DNA from 2 places in the Streptomyces sp. 351MFTsu5.1 genome. Region 1 is predicted to be linked to the other one. Evidence: riboswitches for the same ligand, from Rfam matches in the RefSeq annotation. Region 1 holds a riboswitch; the other holds the start of a gene.

Region 1 (5,713 bases):
GTAGGTGCGCTCCCAGGCGAAGCGCCACTGTTCCGGCTCGCTGAAGCTGCCGGTCCGCCGGATCCCGTCGGCGATTCTCGCGAACAGCGGCTGGTAGGCGTCCACGGCCGAGCCTTTGAGGAGACCGGGGTTGAACGGGGAATCGGGGGCGACCCGTTGGAGTGCTTCGGCCAGGGCGTCGATCACCTCGGCCGGGAGCTGGGGGACGTGGTGGAAGGGGGCGAGTCGGCCGCCGGGCCGGAGGACCTGGGCCGCCTTGGCCGCGCCGGCGACGGGGTCCACCCAGTGCCAGGCGGTGCCGGCGATGACCGCGTCGAACTGCCGCCCGGCCGGCTGCCAGTCCTCGAACCTGGCGACCTCGACCTCGATGCGGCTGCGTCGCGCGAGGGCGGCCATCCGCTCGTCGGGTTCGACACCGAGCACGGTGCAGCCGGCCGCCTGGAACTGCCGGGCCTCGATGCCGGTTCCGGCTCCGACGTCGAGGACGTGCCGGCCGGGGCTTGCCGCGACGATCCTGTCCACGAGGGCCTGGGGATACGGCGGTCGGGAGCGGTCGTAGCGTTCGGCGTCCACGCCGAACGACTCGGCCGTCTGCCGGTGGCGGTGGGGCTCGGGGCCGGGCGTGTCCGGCTGTCCCTGCGATAAAGTGGGCATGCGCCCACATTAATGGGCGGTTGCCCACTTGTTAAGGCGCGGCGGCGCGGAAAGGGAGACGATGCCGTCAGGGGTGCACATCCACAACGTGCGCGGCCAGTTGTTCGAAGCCGCCGAGCGCGTCCTGCTGCGGGACGGGCCCGACGCGTTGACCAGCCGGGCCGTCACGGAGGAGGCGAACTGCGCCAAGGGCGTGCTGCACCGGCACTTCGCCGACTTCGACGCTTTCCTGGCGGAACTGGTCCTCGATCGCGTCCGCGGCATCGAGGACCGGACCACGACTCTGCGCGCGGCCGCCGGGACCGGGAGCGTGGTGGACAACCTCACCGACGCACTGCAGGACCTGTTCGGTCCGGTCACGGTGGCGATCGTCGCGCTCATCACCTTCCGCGACGGCCTCCGCGCCCGGCTGCGCGAGGCCGGTCTGACCGGCATCCCGCTGGCCGTGCAGGGCGCCGCGATGATCGCCGCATACCTCACCGCCGAGCGGGAGTCGGGGCGCCTGGCCGGTGACGCGGACATCGACACGCTCGCCCCCACCCTCGTCGGGGCCGGGCACCTGCTGTTCGCCGACCGGACGAGCGCCCCGCCGCAGACCACCGCCGTCCGCAAGATGGTGACCACGGTCATCGCCGGCGCCCTGCGACCACCCCGGCCGTGACCCGAGCGCCCGGGCCGCACCTCGCCAGTAATGCGTGCGGGAGTCGGTCCCCGGATGGCGTATGCTGGTTTCACCGACGCGGGGTGGAGCAGCTCGGTAGCTCGCTGGGCTCATAACCCAGAGGTCGCAGGTTCAAATCCTGTCCCCGCTACTCACGGCTCAGGGCCGGAGTCCAGTCACTGGACTCCGGCCCTGAGTGTTTCCCGGAGCGCGCTCATCACCTGGCGTGAGCGATCCGGTCAACTCGCCCGTTTTTCACCGGTCATGGGCCGTAAGTCCTGCGGGATTTCGTTAATGATCAAGCGGAACAGCTTGGAATCGGGCCCCCGGGTCTATTAACGTTCGATAACGCAGCGCGGTCGTCCCAGCCGTCACAAGAGACGGCTCCGTGCTCACGCGCCGAATTCCGCAAGGGAACCGGGGAACCACCACCTTGGGGTGAATCGCTCGTCTGCCGCCGTGGCCACACGGCGGGTATACGCGCGTAGGAGACCTTCCTGCTCCGAACCCGTCAGCTAACCCGGTAGGCGAGAAGGAAGGAAAGGAGCGCGCCCACGTGGCGTCCAACCCGCCTGCCCCCGAGGCCCCGTCCGTACCGCGCAGCACTCTCGTGTACGGCGGCTACCGCGCCGACGACGAGGCCCCCCTCGGCGAGTGGAACCCGACCGCGGACTCCCTCGCCCCGGTGCGAGGCCGGCACCGCGTGGCCAAGCAGCGCGGCGGCGGATTCGCCCGCAGCTCCACCGTCCTCGGCGTCGGTGTCATAGCCGCGGTCAGCGCCGGCGGCATGGCCAGCGCCAACACCGGCAAGCCGCCGGTCTCCATCTCGATGCCGGACCTGCCGAACGTCGGCTCGCTCATCTCGGACGACTCCGACTCCGGCGCCGACGACACGAGCGCCTTCAGCAGCGTCGGCACCGCCACCGTCGACACCGCCAAGGGCACCTCGGACGCCGGTGAGGCGCTGCGCTCGCGCATCCTCGCCCAGGCCGAGACGCAGCAGGACCAGCTCGACACCAAGGCCGCCCAGGCCGTCGCCGACGCCGCCCAGAAGGAGGCCGACGCGGCCGCCGCCAAGGCGGAGAAGGAAGCCCAGCAGCAGGCCGCCGCCGCGAAGAAGAAGGCGGAGGAGGCGGCCGCGAAGAAGGCCGAGGCCGCGCGTCTGGCCGAGCTCGCCAAGCAGTACACGCTGCCGACCTCGTCGTACACGATCACGGGCACCTTCGGTCAGGCCGGTTCGCTGTGGTCCTCCGGCTACCACACGGGCCTCGACTTCGCCGCCCCCACGGGCACGCTCATCAAGGCGATCCACAGCGGCACCGTCACGGAGGCCGGCTGGGCCGGTTCCTACGGCTACCGCACGATCCTCACCCTCGACGACGGCACCGAGCTGTGGTTCTGCCACCAGTCCTCGATCAGCGTCAGCGTGGGCCAGAAGGTCGGCACCGGTGACGTCATCGGCCGCGTGGGCGCCACCGGCAACGTGACCGGCGCGCACCTGCACCTGGAGGTCCACCCGGGCGGTGCGGCGACCGGGATCGACCCGATGGCGTGGCTGCAGGGCAAGGGGCTCAACCCCTGAGGCTCCCTGAGGATCTCTGAGGTCCGGAGGGGCTGATTCCGCTTGTTTACGAGGACTTTGCGGCCGTAGCGGAAGATCCCCGTCGGGCAGGGGCGTTGACGTATCACATGACTTCTCTGCGCAAGCTCGGCTCCTCCGACCTCGAGGTCTTCCCGCTCGCCCTCGGCGGCAACGTCTTCGGCTGGACCGCCGACGAGGCCACGTCCTTCGCCGTCCTCGACGCGTACACCGCCGCGGGCGGCAACTTCGTCGACACGGCCGACTCGTACTCCTCGTGGGTCGACGGCAACTCCGGCGGCGAGTCCGAGACGATCATCGGCAGGTGGCTGGCCGCCCGCGGCAACCGCGACGACGTCGTCATCGCCACGAAGGTCAGCCAGCACCCCGACTTCCCCGGGCTGACCGCCGCCAACATCAAGGCCGCCGCCGACGCCTCCCTGAAGCGCCTCGGCACCGACCACATCGACCTCTACTACACCCACTTCGACAAGACCGAGGTGCCGGTCGAGGAGATCATCGGCGCGCTGGACGAGCTGGTGAAGGCGGGCAAGGTGCGCGCGATCGGCGCGTCCAACATCTCCGCCGCGCGGCTCTCGGAGTCCCTCGCCTTCTCCGACCGCGAGGGCCTGGCGCGCTATGTCGCCCTCCAGCCCCACTACAACCTGGTCTCACGCGACACGTACGAGGGCGAACTCCAGGCCGTCGCCTCCCGGGCGGGCCTCGCCGCCGTGCCGTACTACGCCCTCGCGTCCGGCTTCCTCACGGGCAAGTACCGCCCCGGTACGACGGTGGAGGGGGCGCGGGCGGCGGGTGCCGGCAAGCACCTCGACACCGACCGCGGCCGCAAGGTCCTCGCCGCCCTCGACGGCATCGCCGAGTCCCACGCGGCCCCGGTCGCCACGATCGCCCTCGCCTGGCTCGCGGCCCAGCCGACGGTCACGGCCCCCATCGCCTCCGCGCGCACGGTGGAGCAACTCCCGGCCCTGCTGGGGGTGGCGGACGTGACCCTGACGGAGGAGGAGCTGGGGCGCTTGACGGAGGCGTCGGCGTAAGAGCTCGCGGCCCTACGTGCGATACGGGTTGTACGCCGGATACGGCATCGTCGACTGGACCGGCATCGTCGGTTGCACCGGCAGCGCGGGGTTGCCCGGCTGGGGTGGGTAGCCGTACACGCCGTACACCCCGTACCCCGGCCAGGGCGGCGCGGCCACCGGCGGGGCCGTCACCCGTGCGGCATGGTCGAGCGCCGGCCGGGCCACCTCACGGCGCCGCCACAGCTCCTGGAGCAACTCCCGCTCCCGTACGACGAAGTCCGCGTTCGCGCGACCGAGCCGCCCCCGCCGCCGCAGGAAAGCGAGTGATGTCGCGTACGCCTCGTACTGCGCGACCGCCCGCCCCGCGGGCCGCCCGCCGAGCTGCCGGCGCGCGTACTCCCGCGCCACCCGCCGAGCCCGCATCGAGCCGAGTGCGTACGGCTCGGTCGGTGTCAGCCAGCCGGCGGCGGCGTAGGCGGGCAGCTCCTCGCGGACGGTCTTCAGCTCCCGCTGCCGCGTCCAGATCACCAGCCAGGTCAGCAGCGCGAACGCCGGCACCATGAACATCGCGTACACCGCGAAGAAGCCGTACTCCCCGAACGTCGACGAGCCGTTCCACGTCGCGTGCATGCCCATCGCGAGCAGCAGTCCGGACAGCGGGAAGAGCACCCGCCGGATGTGCTGGTGTTCCGCCGAGAGCGCGGAGATGCCGAAGCCGATGCCGGTGAGGACGGTGAACAGGGGGTGCGCGAACGGTGACATCACCACGCGCACGAAGAAGGTCGCGGCGGTGACGGAGGCGATGCCGCGGTCGCCGGTCAGCTGGTCGGTGCCGAAGGCGGTGCCGAGGTAGAGGATGTTCTCGGTGAACGCGAACCCGGTCGCGGTGACCCCCGCTATCACCACCCCGTCCACGATCCCGGTGAAGTCCCGTCTGCGGAACAGGAACACGAGCAGTACGGCGGCCGCCTTGGCCGACTCCTCGACGATCGGCGCTATCACCGTCGCGCCGAGGGTGTCAGCGCCGGACGGGTCCGCGGTCGCCGTCGCTATCCACTTCGTGGCGAAGCTGTTGGCGATGATCGCTATCAGCGCGGCCGCGCAGGCACCCCAGGCGAACGCGAACAGCAGATTGCGCCAGGGGCCCGGCTCGACCCGGTCGAGCCAGCGGAACGCGGCGATGAGCAGCGGTACCGGCAGGACGGCGAGCCCCAGCCCGACCAGGAAGCCCTCGCTGCCGGTCTGTTGCCGCACCAGCGCGAGGATGACGAGCCCGGACAGCGCGAGAAGCGTGATCAGGGCGCCGTAGCGCACCCACTTCCGCTGCCACCAGTGCGCATGCCGCAGTGGGGCACCACCGGTGGGCTCACCGGTGTACGTCGGATACGGGGGAATGGTGGCCACGGCATCGACCTTAACGAGACGGAGGCACCGCCCGCAGCCGGGCTGGAACCTAGGCGCCGGAGGGGGACTGGTCGGTTCGGACGCCGTGCTGTACGCGACGGAACAGCAGGTCGTTCACGACATGTCCCTTCTCCAGTCCCTGGCCCTCGAAACGGGTCAGCGGCCGGAAGTCGGGACGCGGCGCGAATCCGCCGTCGGGCTGGGTGTTCTCGAAGTCGGGGTGCGCGGTGAGCACGTCCAGCATCTGTTCGGCGTACGGCTCCCAGTCGGTCGCGCAGTGCAGCAGCGCGCCGGGCCGAAGCCGGGTCGCGGCCAGGTCGAGGAACTCCGGCTGGATCAGCCGCCGCTTGTGGTGCCGCTTCTTGGGCCAGGGGTCCG
Region 2 (5,713 bases), on a different contig from region 1:
CATCGCCTGGGTGGTCGTCGCGGCGACCAAGGACCGGTCGGAGCTCTTCTCCACCTTCACCTTCGCCCCCGGCACCGGCTTCCTCCGGAACCTGAGCGACCTGACCGCCTACCGGGACGGCATCTTCTGGCGGTGGATGGCCAACTCGGCCTTCTACGCCGGTCTCGGCGCCCTGCTCTCGGCCGCGGTCTCCGCCGCCGGCGGCTATGCGCTGGGCCGGTTCGCCTTCCGGGGCCGCGAGGCCGTCTTCAAGATGATCCTGGCCGGCGTCCTGGTGCCGTCCGTCGTGCTCGCCGTACCGCAGTACCTGCTGCTGTCGAAGCTGGGCATGGCCGACTCGTACGGGGCGATGCTGCTGCCCTCGATCCTCTCGCCGTACGGCGTCTACCTGGTCCGCATCTACGCGGCCGCGTCGGTGCCCGCCGAGCTGATGGAGGCGGCCCGGATGGACGGCGCGAGCGAGTGGCGGATCTTCTCGCGGATCGCCGTACCGATGATGATGCCGGGCCTGATCACGGTGTTCCTCTTCCAGTTCGTCGGCATCTGGAACAACTTCCTGCTGCCGTACGTGATGCTCGCCGACGACGAGAAGTTCCCGATCACCCTCGGCCTCTACACGCTGCTCGCCCAGGGCGCCTCGCAGCCGGCCCTCTACACCCTGGTCATCACCGGCTGTCTGCTCGCGGTCCTGCCGCTGATCGGGCTCTTCCTGGTGATCCAGCGGTTCTGGTCCCTGGACCTGCTGAGCGGCTCGGTCAAGGCCTGAACGCCCCCTGCTGAAGTCTCTAGTTGACGAGGAACATGACCACGAGTGCGAACGGGCGCCGCAGGCCCCCCACCATCCACGACGTGGCCCGGGAGGCGGGCGTCTCGCGGGGCACCGTCTCCCGCTTCCTGAACGGCGGCCACTACGTCTCGCCCGCCGCCGGGCGGGCCGTGGAGTCCGCCATCAGGAAGACCGGGTACGTGGTCAACCGGCATGCCCGCAGCCTCAGTACGGGCCGCTCCGACTCGGTGGCGTTCCTGCTGACGGAACCGCAGGAGAAGTTCTTCGAGGACCCCAACTTCAACGTCCTGCTGCGGGGTTGCACCGAGCGGCTCGCCCAGCACGACATCCCGCTACTGCTCATGCTCGCCGAGAGCGACGACGACCGCCGGCGCCTGACCCGGTACATCACCTCGGGCCACGTCGACGGGGTGCTGCTGCTGTCCAACCACAGCGGTGACCCGGTCGCGGCCGAACTCCACGACGCCGGGATCCCGTTGGTGGTGTGCGGCAAGCCGATCGGGCGCGGGACCAAGGTGAGCTACGTGGCCGCCGCCGACCGGGAGGGCGCCCAGGAGATGGTCCGGCATCTCCTCGCGGGCGGCCGTCGGCGCGTCGGCATGGTCACCGGGCCGCTGGACATGCCGGGCGGCCCGGACCGGCTCGCCGGCTACCGGGACGTGCTGGCCGAGGCGGGCCTGCCCTACGACCCGGCGCTCGTGGTGGAGGGAGACTTCCGGCGCAGCGGCGGTGAGCGCGCGGCCCGGCGCCTGCTGTCCCGGGCCCCCGACATGGACGCCGTCTTCGTCGCCTCCGACCTCATGGCCCTCGGGGTGGTGAACGTCCTTCAGCAGTCCGGGCGTTCGGTCCCCGACGACATCGCGGTCGGCGGCTTCGACGACTCGCCCGCGGCCACCGCCGTCGCCCCCGCCCTCACCACCATGCGCCAGCCCTTCGACCGCATCAGCACCGAGATGGTCCGCATGCTCCTGGCCCAGATCGCCGGCGAGGACCCGGCGGGCGTCATCCTCCCGACCGAACTGGTGGTGCGGGACTCGGCGTAGCGGTTCGCGGGAAGCGCCGAGGGGCCGCCCGGGCGCGGGGGTACAGCGGTCTCCGCGGCGGCGAACGCGACGGCGCGCGTGGCGGTCCCGGCGGCCGCGCAGGTGGCCCATGCGGCCGGCCGGGCCGGCGGCCCCGCGGCCGGTGACGCGTCACGGGCCGCCGCAACCCGCAAGTGCGGCGGGCACGTCGGCGCGAGCGGCACAGGTCACTTCTCCGGCCCGCCGTCGAAGTCCTCGGCAAAGACCATCCCGTCGGCTCGTGGGGAGACCGCAAGGCCGCCGCCGTAGAGCAGGAGGCTCGCGGCCTCCACAAGGGTCCGCCGGTAGTGGTGAACGCCCCCGACCGGCCGTGGGTTTCGGGCCGCGCCCGGCAGGGTCCGTCGGCCGGGGCGGTGCCGTACCACCGCGTGACCGCCGCACCCCGGAACCGGAACTGCCGTCAACGGATGTGAAAGCAGCAGCCGTCCGGTTCGCGTCGAGTCGGAGGGGCCAACCATCCGTATTCTCTGATCATGGCCGCCTCCCCCGCATATTCACTCATCGCCACCGACCTGGACGGCACGCTGCTCCGCGCCGACGACACCCTCTCCGACCGGTCGCTGGCCGTGCTCGCGAGGGTCGCGGAGGGCGGGGCACAGCACCTCGTCGTGACGGGACGGCCGGCCCCCAGAGTGCGGCCCCTCCTCGACGACCTCGGCAGCACGGGGCTCGCGGTGTGCGGACAGGGCGCGCAGGTGTACGACGCCGGCGCGGACCGCCTGCTCTGGTCGGTCACCCTGGACCGGGAGCTGGCCGAGACCGCGCTCGGGAAGATCGAGGCCGAGGTGGGGCAGGTGTACGCGGCGGTGGACCAGGACGGTGTCGACGGGCTCACGCTCATCGAGCCGGGCTATCTGATGCCCCACCCGACCCTGCCCGCCGTGCGGGTCGGGCGGCGCGACGACCTGTGGTGCGAGCCGATCAGCAAGGTGCTGCTGCGCCACCCGTACCTGTCCGACGACGAGTTGGCGGTCACGGCCCGCTCGGTGGTCGGTTCGCTGGCCACCGTCACCATGTCGGGGCCCGGTACCGTCGAACTCCAGCCATGCGGCATCACCAAGGCGACCGGCCTCGCGCTGGCCGCCGAGCACCTGGGCCTGGGCCCCGAGGTGACGATCGCCTTCGGCGACATGCCCAACGACATCCCCATGTTCGACTGGGCGGCCCACGGCGTCGCGATGGCCAACGCCCACCCCGAACTCAAGGCCGTGGCCGACGAGGTGACCCTGTCGAACGAGGACGACGGCATCGCCGTCGTCCTCGAAAGACTCTTCAGCCAGGCGTAGTTCCCAGCAGGCGTGGTTCCCGGCAGGCGCCGTTCCTAGTACGCGCCGAACACGTTGTCGATGGACCCGTACCGCGCCGCCGCGTAGTTGCAGGCCGCGGTGATGTTCGCCACCGGGTCGTACGGGTCCCACGAGGTGTTGGCCACGTGGTACGCGTTGAACGTCGGGTCGATCACCTGGAGCAGGCCCTTGGACGGGGTGCCGGCGGCCGCGTTGGAGTCCCAGAGGTTGATGGCGTAGGGGTTGCCGGAGGACTCGCGGATGACGTTGCGGTAGATGCCGTCGTAGGAGCCGGGAATCCCGTGCTCCGCCATGACGGCGAGGGAGGCGCGGATCCAGCCGTCGAGGTTGTTGGCGTACCCGAGGGTGGTCGCGGTCTGCACGGTCGGGGTGGCCGCGGACGCGGTGGTCGCGCCGACGAGCGGGAGCGCGAGGACGGCGACCCCGGTTCCGGCGATCGCGAGCTTGCGGACGAGACGGTTGGTGCGCGAAGCGCGGTGCTGAGCGGCAGCGGGCATGGCGAAGTTCCTCTCCGTCGCCTGCGAGGTGAGCTGTCGGGTTCGGGCGGGGAGTTGCCCGGCCATGCCCGCAAAAGGCATGACTTCACCCCGAGCCGTACCGGTTTGTCCGAAGACGCCCGTTCCGGCGACTTACCTGGGTCCCCCGCTCCTGCCGTGGTTTCTCGGTGGGTGTACGGGCGGTGGCAGGATTCGGCGTCCGCCCGACAGGCCGGGAACGTATGCGAGAGCACATGTCCGGAACAAGTGGCGAATTCACATGCGGTGCCTATTGACCTTGGTCGGGGGTATTTGGGGCACTTGATCCTTTGCGGTCGCAAGCCTCAACTCGCTCGCACGGAAAGGCGGATTGGAGGATTCCGGATATCTGCCGGTCCGTCAGTCGGAGTGAGTCAAGTCACGCCCGAGCGCAAGACGCGCAAAACGGGCAAGAGGCCCAACTCGGAGTCAACCGGCTGTTCGTGGGATCCGCTTCTCCCACGTCCGGTGGAACACCACCTCGCCGCCTTCGGCGCAGATCACCTCGTTCGAGGTGTGGAAGTCGCTGCCGTCGCAGCTGATCTCCGAGCGGGTGCGCACGGTGGTGTCCCAGGCGAGCTCGGGGCGGTGCAGCCGGATCGACCAGTCCGAGCGGGCGCGCGCCGACAGGGGGTCCTGCTCGTCGATCGTGTACGACTCCCGCACGTCCTCGGTGCACTCCAGCCCGTCGGGGTACACGCGCGTGCCGCCGTACCGGGGGTCGATCTCCAGACGCCACTCGCCCTTGGCCACGTCCCGCACCACCAGGCGCGCGGGGCGGGGCTCGTCCAGGGTCACGGGGCTCCACCCGTCAGCGGCCACGCCACGGGCCACCCCGAGCGACACGGACTGCTCCGGCTCCTCGAACGCGATGTCCGAGGGCGCGTGGCCCAAGGAGGCATCACGCGCGCGTACCGGCAGCTCGAGGAAGCTGCCCGCCGGGTCCAGCGAGAAACCGGCCTGCGACTCGGGCTGCGGCCAGATCCACGGCCAGTACGCCGAGGACACGGCGAGCCGGATCCGATGGCCGGGCCGGAAGGCGTGCCCGGCGCCGTTCAGCTCGAAGGCGACCTCCTGCGTGGCCCCCGGCTCCCAGGGCACCGCCCGGTCCGGGCCGAGGCGCGCGGAGAGGTTGAGCGCTCCCCGGGTCACCAGGGTCGACGAGCCGTCCGGGGCGACATCGCACAGCCGCGCGACGACCTGCCCGCGCGACACCTCCGAGGTCACCCTGAGCCGCACCCGCGGCCGCCCGAGCACCCACGTCTCCGCGCCCACCGCGAAGTCGAAGCAGGCCGAGCGGGCGTCCTCCTCCCGCTGGTCCGGCGGCAGATCGGCGTCCTGGCCGAGCGGGACGAACCGGCCGGCGTCCACCCCCGTGTGCTGCGGCGAACGGACCAGCGCGGCGGGGCCCTGGAGGCCGTACGACACCGTCGTGACGTGAGGGGAGGGCCAGACGGGCTCGCCGGCCCAGCGGCCGGGCAGGGTGCCGTAGGCCGCCGTCGGCGGGTGGGAGTCGCTGATGTGGGCGCGCAGCAGGGGCTCGCGCATGACGCCGGTGTCGATGCCCTTGAGGTGCTGGTCCCACCAGCGCAGGGTCTCCCGGAGGAGGCCGGTCACCGGGCCCGGCAGACCGTGGTCCGGGTGCGGGTGGGTCCAGGGGCCGATGATCCCGCGGACCCGGTCGGCGGGCAGGTGCTCGACCAGCCGGAGGACGGTGTCGCGGTACGGGTCGTGCCATGCGCCCACCGCCAGGACGGCCGCGTCGATCGCGCCGTAGTCCTCGCGGACGCTGTTCCGGCGCCAGTACGCGTCGCGGGTCTGGTGGGCGAGCCAGGTGTGCAGGGGCGGCTCCACGGTCTCCAGGCGCCTGAGCCACATGTCCCGCCAGGCCTCGCCGACGTGGAGCGGGTCCGGCGGCCGGCACGCGAGCGCGAGCGTGGCCGCCGCGCACGCGTGCGTGTCCACCGCGAGGACGGAACCGCCCAGGTGGTGCACGTCGTTGTCGTAGCGGTCGTCGGTGCC

What was found. A riboswitch is a leader RNA that binds a small molecule or an ion and turns the genes downstream of it on or off. The one in region 1 is predicted to bind cyclic di-AMP.
Region 2: another riboswitch for cyclic di-AMP. It lies ahead of H295_RS0113695 (transglycosylase SLT domain-containing protein); the one in region 1 lies ahead of H295_RS0141040 (M23 family metallopeptidase).

Annotation. Positions count from the first base shown of each region.
Region 1 is NZ_KB911804.1:51,681-57,393, forward strand. It holds gene H295_RS0141025 (class I SAM-dependent methyltransferase) at 1-654, opposite strand, end outside; gene H295_RS0141030 (TetR/AcrR family transcriptional regulator) at 716-1,315, shown strand; tRNA gene H295_RS0141035 (tRNA-Met) at 1,393-1,466, shown strand; cyclic di-AMP (ydaO/yuaA leader) riboswitch at 1,703-1,860, shown strand; gene H295_RS0141040 (M23 family metallopeptidase) at 1,872-2,897, shown strand; gene H295_RS0141045 (aldo/keto reductase) at 3,005-3,949, shown strand; gene H295_RS0141050 (PrsW family intramembrane metalloprotease) at 3,962-5,335, opposite strand; gene trmB (tRNA (guanosine(46)-N7)-methyltransferase TrmB) at 5,385-5,713, opposite strand, start outside.
Region 2 is NZ_KB911779.1:354,603-360,315, reverse strand. It holds gene H295_RS0113715 (carbohydrate ABC transporter permease) at 1-766, shown strand, start outside; gene H295_RS0113710 (LacI family DNA-binding transcriptional regulator) at 802-1,830, shown strand; gene H295_RS0113700 (HAD family hydrolase) at 2,343-3,155, shown strand; gene H295_RS0113695 (transglycosylase SLT domain-containing protein) at 3,191-3,673, opposite strand; cyclic di-AMP (ydaO/yuaA leader) riboswitch at 3,679-3,881, opposite strand; gene H295_RS0113690 (CocE/NonD family hydrolase) at 4,121-5,713, opposite strand, start outside.